2 regions of the Streptomyces sp. NPDC001568 genome follow, and region 2 is predicted to be linked to the other one. Evidence: riboswitches for the same ligand, from Rfam matches in the RefSeq annotation. Region 2 holds a riboswitch; the other holds the start of a gene.

Evidence for each region. A riboswitch is a leader RNA that binds a small molecule or an ion and turns the genes downstream of it on or off. The one in region 2 is predicted to bind guanidine.
Region 1: another riboswitch for guanidine. It lies ahead of ACFY0I_RS32420 (Ohr family peroxiredoxin); the one in region 2 lies ahead of ACFY0I_RS25610 (multidrug efflux SMR transporter).

What each region holds. Positions count from the first base shown of each region.
Region 1 is NZ_JBIAVF010000021.1:83,922-91,676, reverse strand. It holds gene ACFY0I_RS32455 (spore photoproduct lyase family protein) at 1-369, shown strand, start outside; gene ACFY0I_RS32450 (hypothetical protein) at 421-732, opposite strand; gene ACFY0I_RS32445 (DUF2945 domain-containing protein) at 886-1,113, shown strand; gene ACFY0I_RS32440 (STAS domain-containing protein) at 1,273-1,638, shown strand; gene ACFY0I_RS32435 (VOC family protein) at 1,892-2,641, shown strand; gene ACFY0I_RS32430 (S1 family peptidase) at 2,707-3,576, opposite strand; gene ACFY0I_RS32425 (hypothetical protein) at 3,679-4,125, opposite strand; gene ACFY0I_RS32420 (Ohr family peroxiredoxin) at 4,112-4,564, opposite strand; guanidine-III (ykkC-III) riboswitch at 4,641-4,704, opposite strand; gene ACFY0I_RS32415 (AraC family transcriptional regulator ligand-binding domain-containing protein) at 4,757-5,776, opposite strand; gene ACFY0I_RS32410 (type 1 glutamine amidotransferase domain-containing protein) at 6,019-6,792, shown strand; gene glgX (glycogen debranching protein GlgX) at 6,912-7,755, shown strand, end outside.
Region 2 is NZ_JBIAVF010000014.1:114,857-122,611, reverse strand. It holds gene ACFY0I_RS25625 (ABC transporter permease) at 1-336, opposite strand, end outside; gene ACFY0I_RS25620 (ABC transporter permease) at 329-1,144, opposite strand; gene ACFY0I_RS25615 (transglycosylase domain-containing protein) at 1,320-3,800, shown strand; gene ACFY0I_RS25610 (multidrug efflux SMR transporter) at 3,859-4,179, opposite strand; guanidine-III (ykkC-III) riboswitch at 4,212-4,290, opposite strand; gene ACFY0I_RS25605 (co-chaperone GroES) at 4,415-4,756, opposite strand; gene ACFY0I_RS25600 (DUF3618 domain-containing protein) at 4,803-5,120, opposite strand; gene bcp (thioredoxin-dependent thiol peroxidase) at 5,233-5,700, shown strand; tRNA gene ACFY0I_RS25590 (tRNA-Leu) at 5,908-5,985, shown strand; gene rdgB (RdgB/HAM1 family non-canonical purine NTP pyrophosphatase) at 6,039-6,653, opposite strand; gene ACFY0I_RS25580 (hypothetical protein) at 6,683-7,069, opposite strand; gene rph (ribonuclease PH) at 7,175-7,755, opposite strand, start outside.

The DNA of each region.
Region 1 (7,755 bases), on a different contig from region 2:
GATTTCCTGGAGGCCGGGTACGAGGTCCACTTCAACCTCTCGCCCGTCGTCATCCGGCCGGGGTGGGAGGCGGACTGGAGCCTGCTCCTGCGGCACATGGACGACGTCCTGCCGCGGGCGGTCAAGGAGCAGGCCGCGGCCGAGGTGATCATGCTGACGCACAACCGGGACCTGCACGGACTGAACCTCGGCTGGCACCCGCGGGCGGAGGACGCCCTGTGGCGCCCCGATCTGCAACAGGCCAAACGCTCCGAGAACGGCAGCTGGAACGTCCGCTACCGCAACGACACCAAGGCCGAGGCCGTCGAGAACGTCCGCCGCCTGATGGCCGCGCACGCCCCCTGGCTGCGGATCCGCTACGCCTTCTGACGTCAGCCGCCGCCCGGGCCCCCGGGCAGCGCGACCCGGGTTCCGGGCAGGTCAGGCGTCGAGCGCCGCGAGCCCGTCCCGCCAGCGCGCGGCGCGCTCCCGATCGCTCTGGTCCCACCACGGGGTACCGCGTTCCCCGAGAGCCACCTTCGCGATCTGCACCCGGTCCCGGGCGGCGCGCTCCGCCTCGGGGTCGCCGGCCCGCCGCGCGGCGCCCACCCCTCGACGGGCCGCCATCAGGTGGACCCGCAGCCGGGCCCCGGCGTCCTCGGGCACGGCCGGGTCGGTGGCCCGCCAGCGGCGGCCCCCGATGACGACGTACCGCCCGTCGGGGGTGAGCGGCGGCGGTGGCTTCGAGGTCACCGGGAGCGACTGCCCCCACCACCCCGGATCAACCCTCCCGGACCGGCCCCTGCGCCCGGCGTGCGGTGGGCACCGCGGGGCAGGCGCCCGGGGAACGGCCGCGAAGGCGGCCCCGCGGTATCGAGGCGGCCCCGCACCATCGAGGAGGACCACATGACCAGGCACGACGACGACCCGCACCAGGGCGACGAGGTCTCCTGGAAGAGCCACGGCCGGCGCGTGAGGGGGGAGGTCAAGCGAAGGATCACCGAGCGGACCCGGTCGTCCGGCCGGACCGTCGCCGCCTCGCCCGAGGAGCCCCAGTACGAGGTGGAGAGCGACGGGACGGGGCGCACCGCCGTCCACAAGCCCGGCGCACTGCGTCGCGAAAGCGGCGGCTGACCGGTGCCCGGGGGGCCCGCCGGCGCCGCGTGGTGGGCGGGGCGAAGGGTAGGCCATCGCGACTGCCCCGTGCATCTCCTCGCGCCCCGCGCGCATACGAACGCCACGGACGGGCACGCGGTGCGCACAAGGTGTGATTGGCGTAGAGAAGGAGTGCCCGTGCTGCCCAGCAAGGTGACCGACAGTGGCGTGCTGATCATCCGCCTGCGCGCGGACCTCGACATCGGTAGCCGCGCCACGGCCGCCTGGGACATCGACGACCTCCTCGCGGCCCACCGCTCGGCCCCCGTCGTCCTGGAGCTGTCCGGGGACGCGGTGAGCCCCGCGGCCGTGAGCACCGTCGTACGGACCCACCGCACCTGCTTCGGCGCCGGCGTGCCGTTGGCCGTGGTCGCCCCGGGTGCCGAGGGGCGCCGCGCCCTGGAAGCCGGCGTCGGGGTGCCCGCACCGGACGTCCACGCCACCGCCGCGCGGGCCGTCGCCGCCGTCGAGGCCCTCTGCGCCCCGGTCGGCGCGGCCGCGTGATCCCGTAGGGTGCTCGCGCCCGCCGGTCCCGCACGCGCCACACGCGTGCCGTCGCCGACGCCGCACGCACCGCACCCGTGCCGTCGCCGCCGGACGCCTTCGCGCGTGCCGCGCGGGCGGCCGGGCCTCGCGGGCCCGGCCGGCCGGCCGGGCTACTGTGGGAACGTCCGTCACCCGTGAGCGGCAGATGAGGCTGGTGACCGTGTCGACATCGAGCCACGACATCTCGGGGGCGCCCTGCTGGGTCAGTCTGCTGGTCCGGGACCTCGGCTCCGCGCAGCACTTCTACGGAGCCGTGCTCGGCTGGGAGTTCCGGCCCGCCCCCTTCGGCGACGACTTCAGCGTGGCGTTCCGCGACGGCGCGCCCGTCGCGAGCATCGGCGCCGTGACGGACGTCTTCAACGTCCCGGCGGCGTGGACCCCGTACTTCGCCGTCCAGGACGCCGACGTCGCCGCCTCCCGGATCCGCGAGCGGGGCGCCACCATGGCCGTCGGGCCCCTGGCCTTCGGCACCGGGCGGGCGGGACTGGCCGCGGACCCCGCGGGGGCCGTCTTCGGACTCTGGGAGGGCGACGTACTCCCCGACTGGTCGGTGGGCCGCGGCAGCGCCCCGGCCTGGCTCGAACTGCGGACGCGCGACGCGTTCGCCGCCGCGATCTTCTACGGGGAAGTGCTCGAATGGGCCGGCGAGCGGCCCGGCTGCTGCACCGTGTCCTACGAGCAGGACCACGTCGTCCTGCGCCACGGTCGGGACACCATCGCCCGCATCCGCGGCGGGGCGCTGGAAGCGGCGCCGGACCCCGCGGTCCGTCCCCGCTGGCACGTCCACTTCCGGGTGAGCGACCTGGAGGCGGCGGTGGAGGCCGCCGTACAGCTGGGCGGCAGGGCGGGTTCCCCCGTCGAGACCTCACCCGCGAGCCGGCGGGTCGTCCTCATCGACCCCGACGGGGCGCCGTTCACCCTCGTCGCGCCCGGAAAGACGGCGCGAACCGCGGGATCCTGACCGGCCGAACACGACCGGACCGACCGGCCGGCCCCGCGCCCGCACGTCCGTCCGTCCGTCCGCCGTCAGTGGTGGGCGGCGATGGTCCGGTTGATCCAGTCCTTGTACGCGGACACCGACGTCCAGATCCCGGGACCGCTCCCGCAGTGCGGGTCGACTGCGTAGTCGCCGTCGCCGGAGGTCACGCCGACCAGCTCCCAGCGCCCGCCCACCCGCTGGACCTGCGGACCGCCCGAATCCCCGGAGCAGGCCATCGCGCCGCGGACCTTGCTGCTGGTGCAGAGCTCGCCCTTGCCGTTGATGTCCATGCAGTCCGACGTGGCGGTCCGGCGCGTGTCCAGCTCCTGGAGCCGGTCGGGGAACACCCACCTACCCGGCTCGGGGTCGTCCACCACGGTGCCGAAGCCGATCACCCGGGTGTCCGCGCCCACCTCGGGGGCGCTGCCCGCGATCCGGACCGGCTGCTGACGGACGGGCCGGTCCAGTTTCAGCAGGGCGATGTCGTCGTTCGAGCGCTTGTCGCCGGCGGCGTCGAAGCCGGGGTGGACGACCTTGGCGACGATCTTGCGTACGGTGCCGCCCGCGTTGCGGTGATCACTGCCGACGCGAACCGTGCCGCTGGGGTGCGCCGGCATCACCTCCTGCGCGCAGTGCCCGGCCGTCACCACCCACTGCGGAGCGATCAGGGCCCCACCGCACATGGCGTCCATGGAGCCCTCGCCGTCCCCCGGGGTCATCGGGATCGCCACCATGAACGGGTACGGCTCGGAGGAGTCCGTTCCGCGCACGATCGCCTGGGCTCCGGTGCCCGTCGCCGCCGTGTACAGCACGGCGACGGCCCCCACGGCCACCGCCCGGGTCAGCAGCCGGCGTCCCGGCCGGGGCCGGGCGGCTTGCTGTCGGTGCTGAGCGGGCAGTGGGGCGGAACCAGCCATGACGGGCACTTTCGAACGGGGGCAGGTGGATGATCGGACCGAGTGCTTCCGGTCGCGTTCCCTCTTCCCTGTCCACGGCGCCCTACACCTCCGGAAGGCAGGTCACAGCCTCCGGTACGTCCCCTCCGCCGCGGAATCGACGTGCACCACGTGCCGGCCGACACGCACCACGTGGTGGTCCGCGCCGGCCCAGGAACCGGTGGCGCCGTCGGCGTCCGGAAGCGGGGTCCAGACCTCCAGGAAGGTGCTGCCGTCCGGGTTGGTGCCCCGTTCGACGAGGTTGGCGCCCTCCCACCGGAAGGTGCCGGCGTCCTCGCCGGGTTCGCCCGTGAGGTGGTGGAAGCGCACCTGCGAGCCGTCGAAGGAGGTCGTACCGGCGAAGCCCCGGCTGTCGGCGTAGTACCGCCCGGCCTGCAGCCACACCACCTCGCGGTCCTCGACCAGGGGTCCACCGTCGCGGCTGATGCCGCGCCGGAGCCAGGCTCCGCGCTCGGGCACCGGAACGCCGGGGCCGCCCGGGGCCCGGCCCGTCGGCTCAGGTCCGGTCATGGGCGGCGGGGTCGTCCAGGGCGGTCAGCATCAGCGGTACGTTGCCGCGTACGGCCTGCGAGTAGGGGCAGACCGCGTCGGCCCGGTGCAGCAGTGGCCGCAGGTCCGCCGCCCGCCACCCCGGCAGGCCGACGGTGAGGGCCACGGCGAGGCCGTAGCCCGCGGGCGTGTCGGTGGTGCCGAGCCGCACCTCGCAGGCCACCCGCGCGGCGGAGGCGTCCGCCCCGTACTCGGCGGCGACCTCCGCGAGCGCGGAGGTGAAGCAGGCGGCGAAACCGGCCGCGAACAGTTGCTCGGGGTTGGTCGTACCGGGCACCTTCTTGCGCGGCGGGGCCAGGCGCAGGTCCAGGCGCCGGTCATCCGTGTGGACGGAGCCGCTGCGGCCCCCGACGGCATGCGCGGTCGTCCGGTACAGACTGCTGGTGAGTGGCACGGTCATCGCGGGTCGGCCCATCCTGCTCGACGAGGACGCCGCCCGGGTGCGGACGGCGTTCGGCGCCGCTCGTGCGGCACCTCGCGCGTCGTCGTGCGTAACCGGGTACGGCGCATCTCGTCCGGGGTCGTGGGTCCGACCGCCGGAAAATCTAGCAACGGCGACCGTGCCCCGGGGTGGCGCCGGCGGTGACGTTCCTCACCCGCCGGCGGCCCGGCCCGGCCCCGGGGCCGCGTGCCGGTGCCGACTGCGGTACGCCCCCGGCGGCATGCCCTCCCACCGGGTGAAGGCCCGGACCAGGGCCGTCGCGCCGCTCAGACCGACCAACGGGGCGATCCGGTCGAGCGGCAGGGCCGTGGTCTCCAGCAGGCGCCCGGTCCGGTCGCGGCGGGCGGCGTCGAGCAGTTCGCGCCACGACGTGCCCTCGGCGTGCAGGGCCCTGCGCAGGGTTCGGACGCCGATGTTGAGGGCCTCGGCGGGGCCCTCGGGGCCCACGTCCGCGAGCACGGCGTGCTCCAGCCACCGCCGTACCCGCGCGGCCGTGGTGACCTCGGCGGTCAGCCGCTCCAGCAGCCTTTCGGCGTAGGCCCGGTGGAGGGCGTCGAGCGCCGGATCGTACAGGGGACGGCGCCGGTCGAGGTCCTCGTTGCCGACCGTGATCGCGTTCTCCGGAGCGTCGAAGGCGACGGGGCAGCCGAGGACGCGGACGTACGGTTCGGCCGCGCCGACGCGGGGATGGGTGAACGACACGGCCAGCGGCGCCCAGTCGTCGCCGGCGATCCAGCGGGCCGCCCGCACCATGCTGCTGACGACCGCCTCCACCTGCTGGGGGTGCATGGCCGCCGGTTCGACGGTCGGCCGGTAGCGGATCCGGCTGTCGGCGCCGCGGCGGTGCAGGGTCACCGTGCCCGCCTGGCTCACCAGGGGGTGGTAGCGCTCGGCCGCCAGGGCGGCGTCGCCGAGGCCGGCGCAGGTCAGGACGAGGTGGCCGAGGATGTGCAGGTCTTCGGGCCTGATCCGGTCGCCCACGAGGAGCCCGGTGTGCGGGCCGGCGTCCGGGGCGCCGAGCACCGCGTCCCACAGGGCCCGCATCTCGCCGAACTCCAGCCGGTCCGTGGGCAGCGCCCGGGCCGTCGGCCCGCCGGCGCCCTGCGCCGAGCCGCTGAGGACGGCGCGGGCGTAGCTCGCGGTGACGGAGGGCGGCTCGGTGGTGGACACGGCCGCCAGTCAATGCGGGCGCACCACCCCCGTCAACACCGTGGCCGCGCGCCCGCTCCGGGTCGGGTCGGGTCGGGTCGGGGGTGCCGGGCCGGCCCGGGGGGTCAACGGAGTGGCCGCCCCGGTGCATGACGGGGCGGCGATCGGCTCCTATCGTCGACCCCGGAACCCGGGGAAGCGCACTGCCCTGATCACCGTCGCGTCCTGCCGCCGACCGCGGCCGCATCCCGGAGGAATACATCGTGATTCTCTTCCTGCTCCCCGCGGGCGACTACGACCCGACCGAGGCCGCGGTGCCCTGGGCCGCGCTGCGGGACGCCGGCTTCGAGGTGCGGTTCGCGACCCCCGGCGGGCAGGTCGCGCTCGCCGATCCCCGGCTCACGGACCTCGGCTTCTCCTGGCTGTCGCCCTGGCTGATGACCCGTCGCACCGAGCTGGCCGCCTACCGCAGGCTGACCGAGGACCGCTGGTTCCTCGCCCCCTCCTCGTACGCCGACGTCGACCCGGCCACGATCACGGGCCTGTTCGTGCCCGGCGGCCACGCGACCGGCATGCGGACGCTGTTGGAGGACGCCACCGCCCAGCGGCTGTTCGCCCGGGTCTTCACGCAGGGGCTGCCCGTGGGCGCCGTGTGCCACGGCGTGCTGCTGGCCGCCCGGGCCGAGGATCCCGCCACCGGACGCTCGGTCCTGCACGGTCGGCGGACGACGGCCCTGACGTCCTTGCTGGAGTTGACCGGCTGGAACCTCACCCGGCTCTGGTTGGGCCGCTACTACCGTACGTACCGCACGACCGTGCAGCGGGAGGTCACCGCGGCGCTCGCCGATCCGAGCCACTTCCGCGCCGGCCCACCGCTGCCCCTGCGCGACACGGCCGCCCGCCCCGGGCGGGGCTTCACCGTCACGGACGGCAACTACGTCTCGGCCCGCTGGCCCGGTGACTGCCACCGCCTGGCGGCGGACTACCTGGCCCTGGTCCGCGCCCACGCGTCGGGCGCGGCGCGCCCGACCGGCTGAGGCCGACCCGTGCCCCGGGCACCGGCGGGTCGCCGGCCGGCCGCCCGGGCGGGCCGGGCGCGCTCGTTCGGCCGAACCGGATCCGGGCACATGGTCGTATCCCGTGCTTACCTTCCTTCATGGATATCTCCGCAGGACGTCCGTACCCCCTCGGCGCGACCCACGACGGCTCGGGGACCAACTTCGCCCTCTTCTCCGACTGCGCGCAGAAGGTGGAGCTCTGCCTGATCGGCGAGGACGGCGGCGAGCTGCGGATCGCGCTTCCTGAGGTGGACGGCGGCGTGTGGCACGGCCGGGTGGCCGATGTCGGCCCCGGACAGCGGTACGGCTACCGCGTCCACGGGCCCTGGAACCCGGACGAGGGCCTGCGGTGCAATCCGGCCAAGCTGCTGCTCGACCCCTACGCGCGGGCCGTCGACGGCCAGATCGACGGTGACCCGTCGCTCAGCGGGCACCACAGCACGGACCCGGGCCGTCCCGACGACCGCGACAGCCTGGGCCACGTCCCGCTCGGCGTCGTGACGGACGGGGAGTTCGACTGGGAGGGGGACCGTCCACCGGGGCACGCGTTCCACGACTCGGTCATCTACGAAGCCCACGTCAAGGGGCTGACCCGCCGCCACCCCGAGGTCCCCGAAGAGTTGCGGGGCACGTACTCCGGGGTCGCTCACCCGGCCGTCATCGCACACCTGCGGGCGCTCGGCGTCACCGCCCTCGAACTCATGCCGGTGCACCAGTTCACCCAGGACGGCTTCCTCGTGGACCGGGGCCTGTCGAACTACTGGGGGTACAACACCATCGGCTTCTTCGCCCCGCACCACGCCTACGCGGCCGGCGGAAGCCTCGGGGGCCAGGTCCGCGAGTTCAAGTCCATGGTCAAGGAGCTGCACCGGGCGGGCATCGAGGTCATTCTCGACGTGGTCTACAACCACACGGCCGAGGGCAACGAGCAAGGACCCACGC
Region 2 (7,755 bases):
GCCGAGGAGCAGGTCGGCCAGGCCCAGAGAGGCCGAGCAGGATCCGTAGAGCAGGGCGATCTCGGGGAGCGTGAACCCGCCGAGCACGTCCACGTGCGAGAACATGATGGCGATGCCCGCGAAGTCGAGCAGGGTGATCGTCGCGTTCCCGAAGGTCGCGAGGAAGAACGACGTCCGGTACGTCATGGTCGAGCGGATCCACATCGTGACGATCAGCCCGTAGCCGCGCAGCCCCTCCCACGCGCGGTTGCGGACCGGCCCGTCGAACCCCACGGGCCCACCCGCGCCCGCGTCCGTGCCGGGACCGTCCTCGACGACGCCCGTTGCCTCAGCCACCCTGGACCACCACCTTCCGCGTCGCCGCCGCCTGCATCAGCCGGCCCGCGCCCAGCAGGACCAGCGCCCATCCGGCCTGGAAGCCCAGCGCCCCTGCCGCTCCGCCGGCCCCGGAGTGCGTGCCGAGCAGGACGTCGAGCGGGACCTGGAGCATCGCCGCCCAGGGCAGGGCCCGCGCCACGTCCCCGAACGCGCCGGGGAACACCGTCAGGGGCAGCACCATCCCGGAGAAGAAGATGGTCACCACGGTGGCCATCAGGTTGATCCCGGTGCCGTCCAGCAGCCAGAACGCGGCCAGCCCGAGCAGGTAGCGCACCGCGAAGCTGACGGTCAGCCCGAGCGTGAGGGACACCAGGAACAGCAGCCAGCGCACCGGATCAACGGGCAGCGCCAGCGGGAAGGCGAGGGCGCCGGCGATGAGCGGCACCACCCCGCGCCCCAGCAGTTGGAAGGCGGCCCTCCCGAGGTCGGAGGCGAGCCACCACAGTTGGAGGTCCGCCGGCCGGTACAGGTCGACGGCGATGTCCCCCGTGCGGACCCGTTCCTGGAGCTCCTCCTGGAAGCCGCCCCCGATGAGCGCCGCGGCAGCGAGCACGGACTGGCTCACCCAGACGAAGGTGAGGGCCTGCGCCTGGTCGTAGCCGCCGAGGCCCGGCCGTTCGTCCCACAGCGCGACGTACGTGTAGGCGACGATGAATCCGAACACGGTGTTGGTGAACACCCCCGCGGCCGTCGCCGTTCCGTAGGCCGCGTAGCGCCGGAAGCCGCCCGCCGCGACGGCCCCGTAGAGCAGCGCTCTCTGACGCACCGTATCCCCTCCGTTTTCCCCATCGTTCCTACGTCGGCCAAAGCGCGCGAGCTTAGTGCGGAGGGGCGAGCCACGCGACCGATTTATGCCCGTCCGGCGCGGATGCACCGGCCATCGGGTAGACACCATGAGGTACGGATGTGGATATTTCGCACAGCCCCGAGGAGTCCCGGCGATGAGCGACCAGTCACCACCACCGGGCTGGACGCCTCGCGATCCGGACACCCCCGGGGGCAAGCCGACGGAGCCCGCCGTCGAACGGGCTCCCCGCGAGGCCGGCGCCGGCGGACGGGCCACAGGCAAGGGCGGTCGTCGGCGCACCGGTTGGCGGCGCGCCCTGCCGACCTGGCGGATGCTGCTGGGCTCCCTCGTGCTGATCGGGCTGCTGTTGGGCGGCGCCTTGGTGGCCGGGTACCTGCTGGTGGACATCCCGCCGGCGAACGCGGCCGCCACCGCGCAGTCCAACGTGTACCTGTACGCGGACGGGTCGCAGCTGGCCCGTGACGGCGAGGTCAACCGGGTCAACGTGCCGCTCTCACAAGTGCCGCTGACGGTCCAGGAGGCCGTACTGGCGGCCGAGGACCGGGACTTCCACTCCGAGCGGGCGGTGGATCCCAAAGCGATGGTCCGCGCCGCCTGGAACACCGTCACCGGGAAGGGCAAGCAGTCCGGCTCGACGATCACCCAGCAGTACGTCAAGAACTACTACCTGGGCCAGGAACAGACGGTGAACCGGAAGGTCAAGGAGTTCTTCATCGCGATCAAGCTCGGTCGGGAGAAGTCGAAGGACTACATCCTGGAGGGCTACCTGAACACCAGCTACTTCGGCCGCAACGCCTACGGGATCCAGGCCGCCGCCCAGGCCTACTACGGCAAGGACGTCAACCGGCTGACCACCGCCGAGGGCGCCTACCTGGCGACCCTGCTCAACTCCCCCAGCGCCTTCGACGTCGTCGCGCACCCCCGCAGTCGGGACCGGGCCGTCGCCCGCTGGAACTACGTGCTCGACGGCATGGTGAAGAAGGAGTGGATGGACCCGGCGGAGCGGGCCGCGGCGCGGTTCCCCGAGCCCGGCAGGATCCGTCCGGCGTCCGGCCTGTCAGGCCAGCGCGGGTACCTGGTGGAGGCCGTCAAGGACTACATCACCGAGCGCGGGATCCTCGACGACAAGACCCTCGCGGAGGGCGGCTACCGGATCACCACGACGATCGACAAGCGCCGTCAGGCGGCGTTCGTCGACGCCGTGCGGACCGAGATGGTGGACGACCTCGACCCGGCCGCCCGCCCGGCGGACCGGCTGGTGCGGGCGGGCGGGGCCTCCATCGATCCGGCCACCGGCAAGGTCGTGGCCCTGTACGGCGGCATCGACTACACGAAGCAGTACGTCAACAACGCGACCCGGCACGACTACCAGGTGGCCTCCACCTTCAAGCCGTTCGTCTTCGCCGCCGCCGTGGAGAACGACTCCCGCACCCAGGACGGCCGGCGCATCACCCCGAACACGGTCTACAACGGCGACAACAAGCGCCCGGTGGTCGGCGGCCGGATCCGCTTCGCCCCCGAGAACGAGGGGCAGGTCTCGTACGGGAACATCACCGTCAACACGGCGACCGACCTGTCGGTCAACACGGTGTACGCGCAGATGGCCGTGGACGTCGGCGGGGAGAAGGTCAAGCAGACGGCGATCGCCCTGGGCATCCCGAAGAGCACCCCGAACTTCGACGCGGGCCCGGCCATCGCCCTGGGCACCATGCAGGCGAGCGTCCTGGACATGACGCAGGCGTACGCGACCCTCGCCGACCACGGCCGGCGCACCCCGTACACCTTCCTGGAGAAGATCACCAAGGACGGGGACACCGTCGGGCTCCCCGACCGCACCCCGGAGCAGGCCGTCAGCCGCGAGGCCGCCGACACGACGACGTCCATGCTGGTCAGCGTCGTCGACAACGGCACCGGTACGGCCGCCCTGGCGGCGGGCCGGCCGGCGGCGGGCAAGACGGGCACGGCCGAACTGGACCGCTCGGCCTGGTTCGCGGCGTACACCCCCGACCTGGTCACGGTGGTGTCGATGATGGGCCAGGACCCGGACACGGGCACCCTCCAGTCCCTCTACGGGGCGCTCGGCGAGCGGCGCATCGGAGGCGGCGGCTATCCGGCGCGGATCTGGGCGGCCTACACGAAGACGGCGCTGGAGGCCTCGGACCCCGTGGACTTCGACCTCGAACTCCAGCGGGGCGCCTCGCGGCCGCAGCAGCCGGACGTCACGCAGCCGCCGGACGGCTTCCCCCCGGACCCGGACACCCCGCCGACGGGCGGCCGGACGGACGGCGGTCGCACCGACGGCGGGCAGACGGACGGCGGCCGGACCGACGGGGGCCGCAACCAGGGCGGCCAGACCGATGGCGGCCGGGCGGACGGCGGCCGGAACCAGGGCGGTCAGACGCAGGGCGGACAGACCGACGGAGGCCGGACCGACGGGGGCCAAACCAACGGCGGCCAGACGGACGGCGGCCAAACCAACGGGGGCCAAACCGACGGAGGTCAGACCGACGGCGGCCAGACGGACGGAGGCCAAACCAACGGCGGCCAGAACACCGGCGGCGACACCCAGGGCGGCGCCTTCGGCCGCCGGCCCCCGGCGGACTACCTCGAATGAGACCCGGCCGGGCCCGTACGGGACGGGCCCGGCCGGCCCCGTACGACACCGGTCCGGCTCAGTGGCCGGAGGTGGCCTTCAGCCCGACCACCGCGACCAGCAGCAGGCAGATGAAGAAGATCCGGGCGGCGGTGACGGGTTCCCCGAGCACCGCCATGCCGAGCACCGCGGCCCCGGCCGCGCCGATGCCGACCCAGACGCCGTACGCGGTGCCGATGGGCAGCGTCTTGGCGGCGTAGGACAGCAGGACCATGCTGGCGACGATCCCGGCACCGGTGAACACGGACGGCCACAGCCGGGTGAAGCCCTCGGTGAATTTCATGCCGATCGACCAGCCGACTTCGAGCAGACCGGCGATGAGAAGAAGAACCCAGGCCATGACAGGCACCTCCGGGACGAGACGGAAACGGGGGTGCGTCGTCTTTGCGTCCTGCAACCCGGTACGGCGCGTCTCGTCGGGGGTTCCCCTCCACCGTAGCAAAGGGGCAGCACGAAGGGCCGGTGACCTCGGCCACCGGCCCCAGGGTCCGACAGGGTGAAACTCGGGATCCGACGGAGGCCCGGTACGGGCCCACCGGATCCCGGATCAGGGATACCGGATCAGGGATGCCGGATCAGAGGTAGAGCCCGGTGGAGTCCTTCGACCCCTCCAGCCGCTCGGCGGCCACCGCGTGCAGGTCCCGCTCGCGCATCAGGACGTACGTCGCCCCGCGCACCTCGACCTCGGCCCGGTCCTCCGGGTCGTACAGCACCCGGTCGCCCGGCTCCACGCTCCGTACGTTCTGTCCGACGGCGACCACCTCGGCCCAGGAGAGCCGCTTGCCCACGGCCGCCGTCGCCGGGATCAGGATCCCGCCGCCGGAGCGGCGCTCGCCCTCGGGCAGGTCGGACTTCACGAGCACGCGGTCGTGCAGCATGCGGATGGGCAGCTTGTCGTGGGTGGTGTTCTCGCTCACGCCCCGAACCTACCTGCCCCGCTCCGCCCCGTCCGCCGGTGGGTGCTCACCGCTTGCGGCGCGCCGACACCACGAGGAGCCCGACCACACCGACGGCGAGCAGCGCCACGGGCACGATGCGCTCGATGCGCGGCGCCCCGTCCTCGTGGCGCAGGCCGTCCTTGACGTCGGTGACAAGCCGGTTGACGGCGACGAAGGCCCGTCCGGCGGTCTGGTCGACCGTCGAGGCGACCCTCGCCTTCGCGTCCCCGACGATCGTCTTCGGGTGCATGCGCACGCCGATCTCGTCGAGGGTCTCGGCGAGCTGCTCGCGGCGGCGGACGATGTCCGCCTCGATCTGAGCGGGGGTCCTGGCTTCCGGCACCGCGCTGCCTCCGTCGTTGTGTCGTCTGTGGCGTGATCCGTCGTGGACAGTCTGTCAGCTCCGTCAGCTTAGGCTCATGACGTACCGATCCCCTCCCGAGGAGACTGTTGAGATGAGCGAGCGACTCCAGCCGGGCGACACCGCCCCCGCCTTCACCCTGCCCGACGCGGACGGCAACGAGGTCTCGCTGGCCGACCACAAGGGCCGCAAGGTGATCGTGTACTTCTACCCCGCGGCCCTGACGCCGGGCTGCACCAAGCAGGCCTGCGACTTCACCGACAACCTGGACGCCCTGGCCACCGCCGGGTACGACGTCATCGGCGTCTCCCCCGACAAGCCGGAGAAGCTCGCCAAGTTCCGCGAGCAGGAGAACCTGAAGGTGACCCTGGTCGGGGACCCGGAGAAGGAGACCCTGACGGCCTACGGCGCCTTCGGCGAGAAGAAGCTGTACGGCAAGACGGTGACCGGGGTCATCCGTTCCACGGTGGTCGTGGACGAGGAGGGCAAGGTCGCGCACGCCTTCTACAACGTGAAGGCGACCGGCCACGTAGCGAAGATCATCAAGGACCTGGGCATCTGACCCGCCCCACCCCTTCGACGCAGCGGCCCGCACCCAACCGGTGCGGGCTGCTCCGTTCATCGGAGGTCGATCACGTCAACGGCGACTCGAGCGACGACCGCCGGGACGATCTGCGACTGCGCTGCCCCAACTGCCATGCCGTCACCAGGACCTGGTGCCGCGACCGCAAACGGGCGCGGCCCACCCAGTAGAGTGGCGGGAGCGCGAGCGCCCGTACTCCAAGCGGCTAGAGAGAATGGCTTTAGGTGCCATGTGTTGTCGGTTCGAGTCCGACCGGGCGTACCAAGGATGAACACCCGCCGCCCGTGATCCACTGGCGGCGGGTGTTTTGCGTCGCGTCAGCCCAGCAGCTCCCTGATCACCGGGACCAGGGCGCGGAAGGCCAGGCCGCGGTGGGAGATGGCGTTCTTCTCCGCCGCCGTCAGTTCCGCGCAGGTCCGCGACTCGCCCAGGGGCTGGAGGATCGGGTCGTAGCCGAAGCCGCCGCCGCCCTCGGGTGCGTGTCGCAGGGTGCCCAGGAGGCGACCCTCGACGACGCGTTCGGTGCCGTCCGGCAGGGCCAGGGCCGCCGCGCAGAAGAAGTGGGCTCCGCGGTGCTCGTCGGCGATGTCGCCGAGCTGGGCGAGCAGCAGGTCGAGGTTGGCCTTGTCGTCGCCGTGGGAGCCGGCCCAGCGGGCGGAGAAGATGCCGGGGGCGCCGTTCAGGACGTCGACGCACAGGCCGGAGTCGTCCGCGACGGCCGGTAGGCCGGTGGCCCGGGCGAGGGCGTGGGCCTTGAGGAGGGCGTTCTCGGCGAAGGTGACGCCGGTCTCCTTGACGTCCGGGATGTCGGGGTACGCGTCCGCGCCGACCAGCTCGTGCGGCAGGCCGGCGTCGGACAGGATGGCGCGGAGTTCGGTGACTTTGCCCGCGTTGCGGGTGGCCAGGATCAGGCGGCTGGGCGTCGAGGTCATGCCCTCATTATTCCGGGCCGCCGGACGGCTCAGCCCGGGGTGCAGACCTTGGAGATCTCCGAGGCGGCGTCGGCGACCGGCTTGATGTCCGGATTGACGTTGCCGCCCTCCAGGGAGGTGCGGACGTTCTGCACGGCCGTGGTCATCGAGTCGATGGCCTTGCCCAGGTCGGCGTTGTCCGTCTGGTCGCCGATCTTCTTCAGGCTCGCGTCGATCGAGTTCAGCGCGTTCTGGGCCTCCTGCGGGCTGTTGCCGGCCTGCGAGACGGCCTGCTGGAGGTCGTTGGCGCTGTCGGCGATGGCCACCGCCGTGTTGGCGCAGTCCATCGCCGTAGATATCGCGTCGCAGGAGGTCAGGGCCGGGACGGTGAGCGCGGCGGCCAGCGCCACGGCGGCGATGCGGAACTTCGGCTTCATTTAGGGGTCCCCCCACAACTCGGATACATGGACGGGCGCACGGCTGTGACACCGTGCGCCCGTACTTGCTCGGACGCGGTTGCGCGCCCGGTGGTTCTGCGCGGACTACGGAGCCTGCAGCTCCAGCGCGCCCAGTTGGAGGGCCTCCAGGTCGGCGCAGCCGCCGGTGGCGAGGTCGAGGAGCGCGTTGAGCTCCTTGCGGTCGAAGGGCTCGCCCTCGGCGGTGCCCTGGACCTCGACGAAGCGACCGTCGCCGGTGCAGACGACGTTCATGTCGGTCTCGGCGCGGACGTCCTCCTCGTAGCAGAGGTCGAGGAGGGGCACGCCGTCGACGATGCCGACGCTGACGGCGGCGACGGTGCCGGTGAGCGGCTTGCGCCCGGCCTTGATCAGCTTCTTCTTCTGGCCCCAGGCGACGGCGTCGGCGAGCGCGACGTAGGCCCCGGTGATGGCGGCGGTGCGGGTGCCGCCGTCGGCCTGGAGGACGTCGCAGTCCAGGACGATGGTGTTCTCGCCGAGGGCCTTGTAGTCGATGACCGCGCGCAGCGAACGGCCGATGAGGCGGGAGATCTCGTGGGTGCGGCCGCCGATCTTGCCGCGGACGGATTCGCGGTCGCCGCGGGTGTTGGTGGAGCGCGGCAGCATCGAGTACTCGGAGGTCACCCAGCCCTCGCCGCTGCCCTTGC